Planctomyces sp. SH-PL62: one gene and its partner. The protein of the gene in region 1 interacts with the protein of each later gene in a pairwise test. Links are inferred from orthologs where the notes say so. Each region holds a gene or a part of one and is shown in the gene's direction. Other genes may lie near its edges.

Region 1 (8,343 bases):
CCCCTCCCGGCCTCTCGGCGGGGAAGGACGACGAGGAAGGGGCGCCGGCGGCGGCCTACCGCGATCGGGTGATCGCCGGCGTGGCGACCGGCCTGCTCCTGATCCTGCTGGGCGCGGCGCTGGCGGCCTTCAAGGGGGTCCTTTGGTCGCTCCCCGTCTTCGCCCTGGGCTTCGGCCTGGTGACGACCCTGATCGTGGTCAACGAGCGCTACCGGCACGTCAGCCCGGCGCTGCGGCGGACGGTCGCGATCTCGCGGGCGGTCCTCAACACGGCGCTGGTGGCCGGCATCCTGATCGTGGCGAACGTCACGGCGTTCCGCTACGGCGGCCGCGAGATCGACCTGACGCGGGAACGCGCCTACTCGCTGTCCACCCTCAGCCGCAACCAGGCCGAGACGCTGGAGCGGCCGGTGACGTTCCACCTCGTCCACGGCCGGAGCGCCCTGGCGCGTCGGCAGTTCGACCGGGTCTGGCAACTCCTGGAGTTGTACCGCGCGGCCCGTCCCGACCTCGTCCGGGTCGAGCGGCTCGACCGCTACGCCGAACTCTCGCGAGCCGACGACCTGGCCCGACGCGCCCCCGAGCTGGCGGTCATGCAAGGGGGCGGCGTCCTGATCGAGTACGGCGAGGGAGACGCCGCACGATTCGTCGGGATCAGCAATCAAGAGATGTTCGAACGCCCCCCGACCGACCCCCGAAACCCCGGCGCGGGCCGGTACGAGTCGGCCTTCAAGGGGGAAGACGCCGTGACCTCGGCGCTCATCAGGCTCCGCGAAGGGAAGACGGCGAAGGTCGCGTTCACCGTCGGCCACGGCGAATCCGGCTCCGGCCGACTCCCGACCGACGGTTCCGGGATCGACGCCTGGAAGGCGAGACTCGCCTCGAACGGATGCGAGATCGTCGAGATCAACCTTTTGGAGGCGCCCATCCCCGAGGAAGTCGAGCTGGTGATCCTCGCCGGCCCGAAGGAGCCGTTCAAGCCCCAGGAGATCGCCCGCCTGCAAGCCTACGCGGACCGGCGCAAGCCCGTCCTCGCCTGCCTTGGAAACGCAGCCCCCTCGGGGCTCGACGACTTCCTCAAGTCGTTCAACCTGGAGCTGGGCCAGGGGGAGTTGGTCGACCCCCGGCTGAACCTGAACGGGCAGCTCTCGTTCGTCTTCTGCCTGGTCGAGCCGGGGCTGAGCCATCCGGTAGTCAGGGGCCTGGGCACCGACCGCGCGGTGCTGGTCGTCAACGCCGCGCCGATCCATTTCGTGGGGACGAAGGGGGCCGCGAACGCGGACCCGGCGGCGGTGAACCCGCGCATGATCCCCACGCCGATCCTGCGCAGCGGCCCCGGATCCTGGGCCGAGAAGACGGCCGCCTCGCCGCCGACGCTCGACAAGGAGGACGAGCCCGGCCCGATCGTCGTCGCCGCCGCCGTCTCCGAGCGGCCGACCGACCCGGCGGCCTCGGGCCCGTCCGAGCCCAAACCGCGCCTGGTGCTCGTCTCCAGCATGGGGGCGGGGGACGACGCCGTCCAGGCCCTGGAACCGACCAATCTCGACCTGTTGATGAACGCCGCGAGCTGGCTGCGCGGCCGGGAGGATTCGGTGGGCGTCCCCCCAAGATCCACGCGGCGCTGACCTTGACCGTCGACCCTGGCTTGCGGTGGCGCCTGATCCTCGCCCCCACGGTCGTCTCGATGGCCGCCGTCGCCGGGCTGGGCCTCCTCGTCTACTACGTCCGCCAGGAATGAGGCGGGGAGACGCGACGCGAGGTGGGAGGCCGACCGACTCGACGGGGAATCATGAAAACACCAAGATCGACTTATCTCCTCATCGGATTCTTCCTCGGTTCGCTGCTCCTGCTCTGGGGCATGGAGCGCGCGGGTGTGCTGACGGAGGCGGAACGCGCCCGCCGTCGCGATCGCGTGCTGCCGGACCTCGTGGACCTGAAGGAGTCCGACGTCCGGCGGGTCGAGATCGATCGCGGGACGGATCGGCTGGTCTTCGAGCGTCACGGCCCCCGCGCCTGGTTGATCCGCGAACCCTACGCGGTCGACGCCGCCGCCGAGGACGTGGAAAGCCTCATCACCGCCCTGAAGGGGCTGCGGAGGTCGCCCGAGGCCGGCGCGGTCGAGGGGCCGGCGGCGAGCTTCGGCCTGGCCCCCCCGCCGCCGTCGTGAGGCTCTGGACCGACGGCGGGACGGCGTCGCCGATCGCGACCCTGGAGCTCGGCCGGACGATCCAGGACGAGCGGTTCGTCCGCGCGGGCGCGGACGCCGCCGTCGAGGTCGTGGCGAGGAAGCCTCTGGCGGCGGTGGACCGGCCGGTCGGCGAATGGCGGGAGACGGCGCTCGTGCCGGCCTCCCTGTTCCCGATCGCATCAGTTTCCATCCGCCGACCGGGAGTGGACGCGACGGTCGAGCGGGGCGAGCGAGGCTCCTGGCGGCTGACCGCGCCGGTCGAGTTCCCGGCCGACGCCGCCCGGGTCGAGCGGCTGCTCGGTCTCGTCGGCTCCCTGCGGGTCGACCCCGAGGCGGGGGGGTTCGTCGCCCAGGGGATCGAGGATTTCGCCCCTTTCGGCCTCGCCCCGCCGGCGGCGTCGATCGAGTTGAAGGCCGTTGCGACCGGTGCCGATCCCGTGGTCCTCGACATCGGCGGCTCTCCCCCGGATCACCCCGACCGGGTCTACGTCCGCAAGGCGGGGCGTGACGCCGTCGTCGCCGTCGACGGCAAATTCCTCGCCGAGATCCCAGCCGACCTGAAAGCCCTGCGGAGCCGCCGAATCGCCGCGATCAATCCGGCGGCCGTGCGTCGGATCGAGATCGACTCGCCCCTGGGCCTCTTCGGGATCGAACTCGACAAGATCGGCTGGTCCCTGACCGCCCCGGCCGCGGCCCGTGCGGATCGGGGACAGGTCGAGACGTTGCTGAAGCGGGTCGAGGAGTTGCAGGCGACCGAGTTTTTCGATCCCGCCGCCGTCCCCGATTCGGGCGTCGAAACGCCCTCGGTCCGGTTGCGGATCTGGCAGGAATCGCCGAACCTCGCCGGGGGCGCGGCCTCGACGGCGGGGGAGCCGACTTTCGCCCTGGACCTCGGCCGGCACGATCTCCTGCGAAAGGTCGTCTTTGCGAGAACGGCCGGCGACACGGCGATCCTCGCGCTCCCCGAGGCCGTCCTCTCCGCGCTCCCCTCGTCGTCGTTCGCCTTCCGCGACCTCGACCTGCCGGCGGTCTCGCCGACGAGCGTCGTGCGGCTCACGATCGTCCGTCCCGCCCGGACGACGGTCCTCGAACCGGGCGATCCGTCCGGGGCCCCCAATCGCTGGCGGATGATCGAGCCGGTCCGGGCCGAGGCCGACGCCCAGGCGGTCACGGCCGCCCTGGCCCGCCTCGCCGGCCTCCGCGCAGGGGCGTTCGTCGCGGACGCCCGGGGCGATCTCGGCCGGTTCGGCCTGACCTCTCCCTTGCTGGAAGTCGTCTGGGAGACCCGGTCGTCCGGCGAGACCCCAGGCGCAGGCCCTCAGAGTCTCCGCATCGGCGCGGCCGTCCCGGATGATCCGGGGAAGCGCTATGGGACGATGAGCGACTTCCCCGCCGTCTTCACGATCGACGCCGCGAGCCTGATCCCGTTCACGATCGAGTTCCACGAGACCCGCGTCCTCGCTTTCCGCCCCGAATCGGTTCGCCGCCTGGTTCTCCGCACCGAGACCCAGACGCATGCCTATTCGCGAAGGCGACAGCCCCAGGGGGTCCCCGCCGACTGGTCGGCGGAACCGGGAACGTCTTCGAGGGGGGTGGATCTCTCGAAGTTCAACAACCTGATCGAGGGCCTCTCCGAACTCCGCGCCGAGAGGTTCATCACGTACGAGGGGGCCTTCCCCCCCGGCCTCGGCCTGGGCTCGCCCCGGTTCACCATCGAGGTGGACTTCGGCGATGAGACGCCCCCGACGCGGCTCCGCTTCGGCGCCTCGCTCGGCGGGGTCTACGTCTGCGCCGCCACGGGCGACGGCGAATCCGGGCCCGTCTTCACGCTTCCGGCGCCGGTGTGGGAAGCCTTGCTTCAGAGCGTCGAAGGGGGCCTTCCCCCCATCCCCGCCGACTTCTTCGCCCCGATGCCGGGGGGATGATCGCGGAAGCCCTGATGATGCCGCGGGGCCGTCTGATCTATAATATTCCAGGTCTCGATTCATCCGCCCGCGTCGGAGCCCGTGTCGTGCTGCATATCGTGAAGTTCCCGCATCCCGCCCTCCGATACGCGTCCCGCCCCGTCGAGCGGATCGACGACGACCTGCGCGCCGTCGTCCGCGAGATGTTCACGCTGATGTACGAGGCTCGGGGCGTCGGCCTGGCTGCGAATCAGGTCGCGCTCCCCTTCCGCTTCTTCATCCTGAACGTCACCGCCGACCCCGAGCAGAAAGACCAGGAGTTGGTCTTCATCAATCCCGAGATCGTCAAGCGGCACTCGTGGGACGACGACGAAGAGGGCTGCCTGAGCCTCCCCGGCCTCTATTCCAAGGTTCGCCGACCCAAGAAGATCCGGGTCCGCGCGTTCAACCTCGCCGGTGAGCAGATCGAGGTCGAGGGGGACGAGCTGTTCGGCCGCGCTATCCAGCATGAGACCGACCACCTCGACGGCAAGCTGTTCATCGACTACCTCGGCCCTCTCGCCCGTCACGGCGTCAAAGGCAAGCTCCGCGAGTTCGAGTCGGAGTTCCGGCAAGCCCAGAAGGAAGGGCGTTACGCCTCGGACGAGGAGATCGTCAAGGGGCTCGACGCCGCGCCGGCCCCCTCCCCCGGCGAGCCGGCGGCGCCGGCTCCGACCGACGCCTGACCTACTCGTCGAGACGCCCCCCGGAGCGCAGGAGGCCCGCCATGGATTCGCCCATCTCGATCGTCATGCTGGGGACCGGAGACTTCGCTCTCCCTTCGTTCGAGGGCCTCGCCGACGCCGGGTTCCGCATGCTGACGCTCGTCACGCAGCCCGATCGGCCCCAGGGACGTCGGCAGGAACTGATCCCCAGCCTGGTCAAGCAGGCGGCCGAGCGCCGGGGCGTCCCCGTGTTCCAGCCCGAGCGGGTCAACGACGCCGAGGCCGTGGAGCACCTCCGGGAGCTTGCTCCCGACTTCCTCATCACCGCGGCCTACGGCCAGATCCTCTCGGCGGAGTTGCTGGGCGTGCCGTCCCAGGGCGCGCTCAACCTCCACGGTTCCATCCTCCCCGCGTACCGAGGCGCCGCGCCGGTGGCCCGGGCGATCCAGAACGGCGACCTGGAGAGCGGCGTCACCATCATCCAGATGACGCCCCGCGTCGACGCCGGCGGCATGATCGCCGTCGCCCGAACGCCGATCGAGCCTGACGAAACGGCGGGGGAGTTGGAAGACCGCCTGGCGAAGCTGGGCGTCCCCCTCCTCATCGACGCCGTCCGCGCCGTCGCGTCCGGCAGGGCCGAGATCCTGCCTCAAGACCCCGCGCTCGTCACCAAGGCCCCCAAGCTCCGCAAGGACGACGGGCTCATCGATTGGACCCGATCCGCGCGCCAGATCCACGATCTGGTCCGAGCCATGCAGCCCTGGCCGATCGCGTCGACGACCTGGACGGCGCTCCCCTGGACCCCCAAGGGGCCCGTTCGGCTGATCGTCCACAAGGTCATCCCCGTCGAAGGGAACGGCGAACCCGGCACGGTCCTCGCCGCCTCGAAGGACGGGCTCGTGGTGGCGGCCGGCGAGGGGGCGGTGCAACTCCTGGTCGTCCAGGCCCCCGGCAAACGGGCGCTGAGCGCCGCCGAGTTCCTCCGCGGCCACCATGTCCAGGTCAACGACAAGATGGGCGAATGAATCGAAGGAGGTTTCCCAGGTAAGATGCCCGAACGCACGATCGCCGTCGGAGACGTCCATGGTTGCTCCAGGGCGCTGCACGCCCTGATCGCCGCCATCCAGCCGACCGTGGACGACGTGGTCGTCACGCTGGGTGATTACGTCAACCGAGGCCCGGACTCGCGAGGCGTCCTCGACGCCCTGGCCGAGCTGAGAGGTCGCTGTCGCCTCGTCCCGCTCCTCGGCAACCACGACGAGATGCTGCTGCGCGCCCACGCCGGGCTCCCCGCCGCCGCGACGAACGCCGGCGGGAACGGCCGACCCGCTCGCCCCGATCGGGACTGGGGCCGTGAGCTGCCGAGGCTCAGTTCGGCAAATCTCGCCTTTCTCAAGGCGTGCGTCGGCTTCCATGAAACGGATCGCCACCTCTTCGTCCACGCCTCATACGACCCCTCGCAGCCGCTGGACCGGCAACCGGCGTCGATCTTGCGCTGGCACTCGTTGCGGGACGGCGTACCGCGCCGACACGAATCCGGGAAGACCGCCGTCGTCGGCCACACCTCGCAGAAGAACGGCAAGATCCTCGACCTCGGCCACATCGTCTGCATCGACACCTACTGCCACGGCGGCGGCTGGCTGACGGCGCTCGACGTCGATTCGGGGCAAGTCTGGCAGGCCGACCGCGACGGCCGCGTCCGAAGAAGCTCGCGCTGATCGGCGAACCGCCCCCCGACGCCCGCTCGACATCCCGATTTCCCTGATTGAGTCGCTCCATCTCCGCGGATTGACGCACTGTCATCGTGAGGGGGTGCGTCCTCGTCGATCATGCCGCCGCCGCTCGCACTCGAATCACGCGATACGGAGTATCTAAGAGCCAACACGAAACCGCCGAACAAAGCCAATTTCTTGCACGCTATTTATGGCATAATATATCACCCAGCCATACTTTGCGTCATCTGGCTTCGATTTCGGGGGAGGGCGAACGAACCCAAAATTGGGGAGGGCGAGCCGAGGAGACGTGCGCGGGGCGTGAAGCGACAGGTCCCGAGATCGAGGGCCGAGGTGGTCCTCGATCTCCCTGGCGTCTTGGTCCGCCCGCTCGAGGGGCGGTATGATGAAGAATCAAGGATCGCTTACCTACTGAAGCTGAAGCCACTGTGGATTGGAAGTATCGACATGTTGAACGGTATTGAGAACACCGTCGTCAAAACCCATGGGCTGGACGAACTGGGCATCGCACGGGAGGCCCCCACGCACTGGAATCCGCCCGCCCCCGTCCTCTATGAGCACGCCGTCCGTCGCGGGGAGGGCCTCATCGCCGAGGGGGGCCCCCTCGCCGTCGACACCGGCGTCCACACGGGGCGGTCGCCGCACGACAAGTTCCTGGTCGACGAGCCGTGCAGCCGCGATCGGATCTGGTGGGGCGAATACAACCAGCCGATGTCCGAGGCGGCCTTCGACCGCATCTGGGAGCGTCAGCGGGCCTACCTGGCCGACAAGGAGCTGTTCGTCCAGGACTGCTACGGCGGCGCCGACCCGAGGTTCCGGCTCCCCGTCCGAATCGTCACCCAGTACGCCTGGCACAGCCTTTTCGTCCGGGACCTGCTGATCCGGGAGTCCGACGAGGCGGCCCTCCGCGACTTCCGGCCCGAGTTCACGATCGTCGACACCCCCGATTTCGAGGCCGACCCCGCGACCGACGGCACCCCGTCCGGGACCTTCATCCTCATCAACCTTGCGAGGAAGCTGGTCCTGATCGGCGGCACCGAGTACGCGGGCGAGATCAAGAAGTCGGTCTTCTCGATCCTGAATTACCTGCTCCCCCTGCGCGGGGTGCTCGGGATGCACTGCTCGGCCAATTACGGCGAGGATCGCGACGACGTGGCCCTGTTCTTCGGGCTCTCCGGCACGGGGAAGACCACCCTTTCGACCTCGCCGGACCGCACCCTGATCGGCGACGACGAGCACGGCTGGGGCGACGACGGCGTCTTCAACTTCGAGGGGGGCTGCTACGCCAAGGCCATCCGGGTCCGCGAGGAGACCGAGCCGGAAATCTTCGCCACCACCCGGCGCTTCGGGACGATCCTCGAGAACGTGGTGATCGACCCGAAGACCCGTCGGCTGGACCTCGACAGCGCGGCGCTGACGGAGAACACCCGCGCGGGCTACCCGATCACCCATCTCCCCCGCGCCGATACGCGAGGGGTCGCCGGCCATCCCCGGCAGATCTTCTTCCTGACCTACGACGCGTTCGGCGTGCTTCCGCCGATCGCGAAGCTCACCGCGGAGCAGGCGATGTTCCACTACCTCGCGGGCTACACCTCGAAGGTCGCCGGCACGGAGACGGGCGTCACCGAGCCGCAACTGGTCTTCAGCCCCTGCTTCGGCGGGCCCTTCCTCCCCCTGCGTCCCCGCGAGTATGCCGAACTGCTGGGCCGGAAGATCGATCGACACGAAGTTCGCTGCTGGCTCGTGAACACGGGGATCAACGGCGGGCCGTACGGGATCGGCAAGCGGATCGCCATGCCCGTCACCCGGTCGCT
Region 2 (8,413 bases), 1.5 Mb from region 1 along the record:
AAGGGTTCCCTCCCCCAACACTCACGAAAACTTGAGGTGCAGGCCGATAGAAGGGGTGGCCCTGTTCGTCCTGCGCCGGATGCGCCGAATTTGACGAATTTCTCAAGGGCTCCCGTCGGCGAACCGATTATCGAACAAGGCGTGCCGAATCTCCAGGGTCATCTCCCCGCGAGGGGTGGCCGCCTACGTCTCGTCGCCCGCTTCCTGGATGCACGTCTGATCCGACCGGGGCCGGGACGAATGCTGGATGGAGTCGACGCCTCGGGCGGCCGTTCCGGGGGCACCCGCGAATCCGAGCCCGGACGAGCCTCGTGGCTAAGGGGAATTGATCCATGTGGACGCGTAAGCCAAAGCCTTCGAGACGATCTCTTCGGCCCATGGCCGAGGGCCTGGAAACCCGACGAGTGCTGTCGTCGCTCTCGACGATCCCGTCGGCCTCGGTCTCCGGCACGGACGCGGACGGCGACCGCTGGACGCTGACCCTCTACGGGCCGGGCACGATCAACGTCGTGGACCCGACCGGCCAGGCCTTCACCAAGGCGAACTCGGCCACGCCCGACCTGATCCACACGATCACGGTCGCCGGGACGGTCTCGCATTCCAGCCGGCTGGTGGGCCGGGTGGAAGCGGCGGGGGGGGGAGACGGCAAGGTCTTCTTCCAGAACCTGAACATCCAGAACAACGGGGCGTTCGGCCAGATCGACGCCAACAACGTCCAGCGCCGGGGGACGACGGCCCAGAACGGCATCGCCCTGGTGGACATGCCCGACTTCTGGCTGGGCCGGACCAGTTCCACGGCGTCGACGGTCTCGTCCGACATCCACTCGGGCTTCTTCCTCGCCGGCGGCATCACCGCGCCCGAGGGGGTGAACGTCCTCCGCTTCGGCGGCGTCGACGTCAACTACACCCCCGCCGGCGCCACGCCCCTGGTCGCCTCGGCGCAGAAGAACGAGTTCGTGGTCAACCTGGGCCTGCCGGTCACCACCGGCACGAGCATCATCGTCGACCGCGTGACCACCAACGCGGGCACGTCGACCTCGACCAACCAGGGCAACACCACGACGACCGTCAACCAGCAGAGCGTGACGTTCCTGGTGACCGGCCGGATCAACCTGTTCCAGGCCAACCAGATCGACGGCAACACGGCGAACGGCCTGGCGCCGACGCAGTTCGACGCGACGGCCGACACGCCCACGGCCGGCGGCACCTACCTGGTGTCGCAGGCGGGCGAGGTGACCGGCCAGATCGGCTACGTCCGGGTCGGCGGCCCCGCCACCAACTTCACCACCTTCGCCATCGCGACCAGCATCTTCAGCGGCAGCCCGGGGGATACGCTGGACCCCAAGGTGACCAACTTCCTGATCGGCGGCGAGACGGACAACGTCATGCTGATCGCCCCCGGCGGCTCGCGCGACGTGTCGTTCGGCCGGGGCATGGACAACGTGGTCATCAACTCGCAGTGGATCCAGCACCTGCACGCCAACCGGGGCGCGGTGAACTCGAAGGTGACGGTCTCGCGGACGCTCGACAACCTCAAGCTCGGCGCCGACCTGGTCAACTCGCTGATCCAGTCGGGCTACACGCAGACCCTGACGGCCGAGGCGGTCTCGCCCGGCTCGGTCTTCTCGGCGGGCGGCGGCGCCTTCAACGGCGTGGCCCCCAAGGCGATCGACAACCGGACGTTCAGCAACATCGCGGGGGCGTCGCTCCCCTCGGCCCACGGCGGCGGCGGGATCAACGCCCAGATCGCCGGCAGCGTGGTCAGCTCGGTGGTCTCGGTGTCGGTCGACCCCGACCCGTCCGGCCTGAACGACCCGGGCGAGTTCCAGCAGGTGACCACGAAGCGGTTCCCCTTCGGGGCCCCGGAGAACGTAGTCCTGCCGCGCGGGTACATCAACGTCAAGCTCGAGGGCGAGGTCGACAACTCGGCCATCCAGGGGACGCTGGTCTCGCCCGACGTCCCCTCGGACACCGCGTTCTTCGCCAAGCACGTCGACGTCGTCAAGGGCGCGGCCTTCCCGCCCAAGGTCGACACCGCGCCGTTCAACCGCAAGCTCAACTACGGCAAGGCTCAGAAGGCCTTGAAGGGCCTCTGGAAGGTCTGACGGCGGCTCGGCGGACGGCGACCGGGCGGGATTCGATTCGGCGCGGTCAGGCGCCGGGGGCCTTGTCGGGGTCCTCGGCGATGTCGCGGCGGTAGACGCCCCCCGGGAACCGGATGGTTTTCACGGCCTGGTAGGCCCGCTCGCGGGCCTTGGCCAGGTCGTCGCCCAGGGCGGTGACGTTGAGGACCCGGCCGCCGTCGGAGACGATCCGGGGTTCGCGGCCGGCCTCGGGGTCGGGCCGGATCTTGGTGCCGGCGTGGAAGACCTTGACGTCGGGGAGCTGGTCGGCGGCGGCAACGTTCTGGATCCACTTGCTCCGCTCGTAGGGGCCGGGATAGCCCTCGGCGGCCATCACGACCGTCACGGCGGGGCGGGGGTCCCACCGCAGCTCGACCTGGTCCAACCGCTCGTCGACGACCGCCTCCAGGGCGTCGAGCAGGTCGGACTGGAGCCGCATGAGGATCACCTGGGTCTCGGGGTCGCCGAACCGGACGTTGAATTCCAGGACCTTGGGCCCCTGGTTGGTGAGCATCAACCCGGCGTAGAGGACCCCCCGGAACGGCTTCCTGGCCCGCTTCAGGGCGTGGACGATGGGGACGAGGATCTCGCGCTCGACCTCCAGCATCAACTCCGAGGTGACCATCGGGGTGGGGGAGAAGGCGCCCATGCCGCCGGTGTTCGGCCCTTCGTCGCCGTCGAGGGCGCGCTTGTAGTCCTGGCTGGAGACCAGGGGGACGATGGTGCGTCCGTCGGTCAGGGCCAGGACGCTGGTCTCGCGGCCGTCGAGCCGCTCCTCGATGAGCACGCGGTCGCCGGCCTGGCCGTAGAGCCGGCGGACCATGATCTGGTCGATGGCCTCCAGGGCCTGGCGGAGCGTCCCGCAGACGTAGACCCCCTTGCCGGCCGCCAGGCCGTCGGCCTTGACGACCAGGCCCAGGGGGCAGTTGAGGACGTACTCGCGGGCCTCGGCGTAGGTGCTGTAGGACTTGCGGACGCCCCGGTCCTCGATCTCGACCTGGACGCCGGGGCCGAGCATCTCGCGGGGGTCGAGGATGCGCTCGACGGCCTCCAGCGTCTCGGCCGCGGTGCGGCAGTGGATCGTGTTGCGGATCATCGACCGGCCGCGCGAGCGGACGATCAGGGCGACCTCGCGCGAGAGGATGTAGTGCTCGGCGTCGGGCGCGCCCCGGAAGATCCGGTAGTCGGCCGTCGGGATGCCGGCCTGGCGCATCAGCTCCTTGGCGAAGACCTTGCTCCCCTCCAGCTCGGCCGCGTCGCGACGGGGGCCGAAGATCCGCAGCCCCTCGCGCTGGAAGAAGTCGACCAGGCCCTTCGCCAGCGGCTCCTCCGGGCCGACGACCGTCAGGCCGATCCCCTCGCGGCGGACGAACTGCGCCAGTCCGCGCTGGTCGCCGGGCTCGATGGCGACGTTCTGGACGTCGATCGCCGTGCCCGCGTTCCCCGGGGCGCAGTAGACCGCGGTGACCCGCGGCGACTGCTTGAGCTTCCAGCACAAGGCGTGCTCGCGTCCCCCCTTGCCGATGACCAAGACTTTCACGACGTCGACTCCCCGGAGAATAGCCCGAACCTCGCGGGCGACGCTCGCGTCCAAGCGACTTGAGATCGTCGCTCGGCGCGGGACGGCGAGGACGCCTCGGGGGCGGCCGACCCGTCCTCGTCCTGGCCGAAGGCACGCTGTCTGAACCTCGACTCCCATTCTAATAATCCCCCCCCCGCCGCGCACAGGACCGTTTCCCGGAGACGACCCGGCCGACCGCTTCGCGTGGCGTCGCGGCCCGCGGGATCGTAAGATGGAGAAGAATCGGCCCGCACCGCCGCCGCCGCGAGAACCGGGGCGCGACCCGCCCCCCAACATCCGGAGAACTCGACCGTGAAGAACGTAGCCGTCGTCGGCGCCAGCGGCGCCGTGGGCGAGCGGATGATCCGCCTGCTCGAGGAGCGGAACTTCCCCGTCTCCGCCATCCAGTTCCTGGCCTCCGAGCGCAGCGCGGGCAAGACGGTGACGTTCCGCGGCGAGTCGCACCCGGTCCGACCGATCTCCAGGGAGGCCTTCCGGGGGGTCGACGTCGTCCTCTCCAGCGTCCCCGCCGGCGTCTCCCGCGAGTGGAGCCCGATCGCCGCCGCCGCCGGCGCGGTCGTCGTCGACAACTCCAGCGCCTTCCGCATGGACCCCGACGTCCCGCTCGTCGTCCCCGAGGTCAACCCCCAGGACATCGCCCGCAACAAGGGGATCATCGCCAACCCCAACTGCTCGACGATCCAGATGGTCGTCGCGCTGAAGCCCCTGCACGACGCCTTCAAGGTCCTCCGCGTGGTCGTCAGCACCTACCAGTCGGCCTCGGGCGCCGGCCAGAAGGGGGTCGACGAGTTCGAGAGCCAGACCCGCGCCTGGGGCCGGGGCGAGGCCATCCCCGCCCCCGCCAAGTTCGCCCACCCGATCTTCAACAACTGCCTCCCCCAGATCGACGACTTCCTCCCGAACGGGTTCACCAAGGAAGAAATGAAGATGGTGAACGAGACCCGGAAGATCCTGGGCGACGACGCCATCGACGTCTGCCCGACGTGCGTCCGGGTCCCGGTCTCCTACTCCCACAGCGAATCCATCCTGATCGAGACCGAACGCCCGATCACCGCCGAGGCCGCCCTGGCCCTCTGGCGCGCGTTCCCCGGCCTCACCGTCGTCGACGACCCCGCCGCCCTGCAATACCCGCTCGCCGCCGCCGCCGAGGGCCGCGACGACGTCTTCGTCGGCCGCGCCCGCAACGACCTCAAGAACCCCAACGCCCTCCTGTTCTGGTGCGTCAGCGACAACCTCCGCAAGGGCGCCGCCACCAACGCCGTCCAGATCGCCGAGGCCCTCCTGAAGCTCGAACCGGCCCGCGCGTGATCCGGTCCCTGAAGCCCTTCCCCCCTCGCGGGGGAAGGGGTGACCAGCACCAGAGCCGTCAGCGACGTCCGCTTTGATGGTCCCCCTCATCCGGCCTGCGGCCACCTTACCCGACCAGGGGGGAAGGGATGACCAGCACGATAGCCGTCGCCGACGACGGCCGCATGCGGCGTCGGTCGAGAAAAGAAGGTCTCCACCCCACGTCCCGATGCGCAACATCAAGCTCACGATTTCCTACGACGGCACGGACTTCCACGGATGGCAGCGCCAGCCCGAGCTGCGGACCGTGCAGTCGGTTCTGGACGAGGCGATCGAGCGGCTCAACGGCGGGAAGCGGCCGAACACCAACGCCAGCGGTCGCACCGACGCCGGGGTCCACGCGCTGGGCCAGGTCGTCCACTTCCTGACCGCGGCGCGGCACAGGCCGGACGTCTTCCTGAAGGCACTCAACGCGATCCTGCCGCCGGACGTCCGGGTGCTGGCGGCGGCCGAGGTCCCGCAGGCCTTCCACGCGACGCTCGACGCCCGTTCCAAGCGCTACCGCTATCGGATCGACAACGGCCAGTACGCCAGCCCGTTCGAGCTGCGGTACGCCTGGCACATCTTCCACCGGCTCGACGTCGACGCCATGAACCGGGCCGCCTCGGCGCTGCTGGGCCGGCACGACTTCCGCAGCTTCGAGACCGACTGGCCCAACCGCCTCAGCTCGGTGCGGACGATCTACGACGTGGTCGCGAGCCGGCACGGCGACCTCGTCCACATCGAGGTCGAGGCCGACGGCTTCCTCTACAACATGGTCCGCTCCATCGCCGGGACCCTGTCGCTGGTCGGGACGGGGAAACGGCCCGAGGGCTGGGTCGGAGAGGTCCTGCGGGCCGAGAACCGCGTCGAGGCCGGGCCCACGGCCCCCGCGCGCGGGCTGTTTCTGCACCACGTCAATTACGACCGCCCGCCGGAGAAGGCCTCGCGCCCATGAAGATCGTCCACGTCATCACCCGGCTGATCCTCGGCGGCGCCCAGGAGAACACGCTGCTCACCGTCGAGGGGCTCCACCATCGATACGGCGACGACGTGACGCTCATCACCGGCCCGGCGGAAGGCCCGGAGGGCGACCTCTTTCGGCGTGCGGAGGAGCGGGGGCTTAAGGTCGAGCTGACGCCCAACCTGATCCGCGCCGTGAACCCCGCGACCGACTGGAAGGCGTATCGCGAGCTGCGGCGGTCGTTCCGTCGGCTCAGGCCGGACGTCGTCCACACCCACAGCTCGAAGGCGGGGATCGTCGGCCGGGCGGCGGCCTGGAAGGAGGGGGTTCCGGCGGTCGTCCACACGATCCACGGGCTGCCGTTCGGGCCGTTCGAGTCGGCGGCGCGGAACCGGCTCTACATCGCGCTGGAGCGGTGGGCGGCGCGGCGGTGCCACGCGATCGTCAGCGTGTGCGACTCCATGACCCGGCAGGCGCTGGCGGCGGGCGTGGGCCGTCCCGAACAGTTCTCGACCGTCTACAGCGGCATGGACGCCGACGCCTTCCTGAACCCGCCGCGCCCCCGCGACGAGGTCCGGCGCGAGCTTGGGCTGGCCCCGGAGCACGTCGCCTTCGCGACCGTCGCCCGGCTGTTCGAGCTGAAGGGGCACGACGACCTGATCGCCGTCGCCCCGGCGATCCTCCGCGCGAACCCGAACGTCCGCTTCGTCTGGATCGGCGACGGCATCCTCCGCGACCGCCTCATCGCCGACCTGGAGTCGAGAGGGATCCGCGACGCCTTCCTCCTCACCGGCCTGGTCCCCCCCGACCGGATCCCGGAGCTGCTCTCGGCCTCGGACGCGGTCATCCACCCGAGCCTCCGCGAAGGGCTGGCGCGGGTGCTGCCGCAGTCGCTCCTGGTCGGTCGGCCCGCGATCAGCTACGACGTCGACGGGGCCCGCGAGGTCGTCACGCCCGAGACCGGCGTCCTGCTGCCGCCTCGCGACCTGGAGGGCCTGGCCGCCGCCGTGATCCGGCTCGCCGCCGACCCGGCGCTCCGCGAGGCCCTCGGCCGGGAAGGCCGACGGCGGTTCGCCGACCAGTTCCGGCACGAGACGATGACGACGCAGCTCCGCTCACTTTACGAGCGGCTGCTCGCCGACCGCCCCCGTGGCCGTTGACTCCGGGGCCTTCGCCTTGCGGACGACGGCCAGATGGAGCCGGTACGCCTTCCCCTTGGCCGCGTTGAAGCCGGCCACGTCCTCGATTCTCGTGAACTCGACGCCGAACTTCTTCTCGAACTCGACGACCTCCTCGGGCGTGACGGCCGTGATCATGGCCTCCTGGCGATCCAGCCGCTCCCGCAACGTGGACGCCTCGCGAGTCAGGGCGATCGGCCGGCCGTACGCGTAGACGACGCCCGGTTCCTGATACTGCATGAGCAACGGGTCGAGCCCGGTCTCCGCCTTGAGCGCCGCCAGCCGCTCGCCGACGATCCGCGAGACCCGCAGCGGCTCGGCGCGGGGGATCAGCCAGCCGGAGACCAGGAGCATCATCAGGCCCACGGTCGCGGCCAGCCCGTAGGCCCCCCGCCAGGTCTCCCCGCGGTGGAGTTGCAGCAGGCTCGCGGCCGTCCCCAGGCCGACGACCAGGCCGCAGGCGACCAGCGGCAGGCCGAGCCCCGCCGGGGCGATTGCGGAGGCCGCCGCCATCCCCACCCCGGCCGTCACGCCGATCCCCGCGATCATCCCCTGCGCCAGCCTTCCCAGGGGCCATCGCCGCAGCGTCACCGCCTGGCGGTCCACCCCCTTGACCACCCACGCGGCCAGCAGCGCGCAGGCGGGATAGGCCGGGAGATAGTAATGGATCAGCTTCGTCTGGACGCACTCCAGGAGGATCATCGGCCCGACGATCCAGGCCACGAGGTAGGCCAGGTTGGGATCGACCTTCCGCCGCCGCCAGGCCGCGAGCAGCCCCATCGGCACCAGGCACGACCAGGGGAAGAACAGGGCCGTCGACATCAGGCCGTAATAGCCGGGGATCGCCCCGTGCTCCTCCATCCCGGTCGCGAGCCGCTGGAGGAACTGCTGCTTGACGGCCACCTCGACGAAATCGCCGCGGGTGGCGACCAGCATCAGGACGTACCACGGGCCGCTCAGGAGGGCGAAGGCGAGCAGCCCGCGCCGCCACTCCAACCGCCTCCAGACCTCGACGACCGGGCAGCCCCACCACCAGGCGAACGCGGCCGTGACCGCGAGCAGGGCCGGGCCGACCGGCCCCTTCGTGAGCATCGCCAGCGCGAGCAAGACCCAGAACGTCAGCGCGATCCGCCGCGAGCCGCGACGGGCCAGCTCCCAGAGGCAGAGCTGGCAGGCCGTCAGCCAGAAGGTCAGCAGGGCGTCGGTCGTCGCCAGCTTCGATTCGGCGACCATGATCGGC

Evidence for each region.
Region 2: the proteins of def (region 1) and VT85_RS21345 interact in binary tests that used the Escherichia coli proteins (3 or more experiments, as listed by UniProt). The link is inferred for Planctomyces sp. SH-PL62 from one-to-one orthologs.

What each region holds. Positions count from the first base shown.
Region 1 is NZ_CP011273.1:4,045,790-4,054,132, reverse strand. What follows is about bases 3,300-6,008. They hold def (peptide deformylase), read left to right. Parts: upstream 3,300-4,199; coding sequence 4,200-4,817; downstream 4,818-6,008. Other genes in these bases: VT85_RS15730 (metallophosphoesterase family protein), read left to right, coding at 5,846-6,008; fmt (methionyl-tRNA formyltransferase), read left to right, coding at 4,859-5,821; VT85_RS15745 (DUF4340 domain-containing protein), read left to right, coding at 3,300-4,113. Outside these bases: VT85_RS15755 (Gldg family protein), read left to right, coding at 1-1,625; VT85_RS28575 (hypothetical protein), read left to right, coding at 1,790-2,167; more of VT85_RS15745, read left to right, coding at 2,164-3,299; more of VT85_RS15730, read left to right, coding at 6,009-6,514; pckA (phosphoenolpyruvate carboxykinase (ATP)), read left to right, coding at 6,977-8,343. UniProt on the Escherichia coli protein: Removes the formyl group from the N-terminal Met of newly synthesized proteins. Requires at least a dipeptide for an efficient rate of reaction. N-terminal L-methionine is a prerequisite for activity but the enzyme has broad specificity at other positions.
Region 2 is NZ_CP011273.1:5,495,884-5,504,296, reverse strand. Bases 3,226-6,004 are described here. They hold VT85_RS21345 (aspartate-semialdehyde dehydrogenase), read left to right. Parts: upstream 3,226-3,996; coding sequence 3,997-5,013; downstream 5,014-6,004. Other genes in these bases: VT85_RS21335 (glycosyltransferase family 4 protein), read left to right, coding at 5,986-6,004; truA (tRNA pseudouridine(38-40) synthase TruA), read left to right, coding at 5,222-5,989; purD (phosphoribosylamine--glycine ligase), read right to left, coding at 3,226-3,663. Outside these bases: VT85_RS21355 (hypothetical protein), read left to right, coding at 378-2,105; more of purD, read right to left, coding at 2,152-3,225; more of VT85_RS21335, read left to right, coding at 6,005-7,155; VT85_RS21330 (ArnT family glycosyltransferase), read right to left, coding at 7,111-8,413.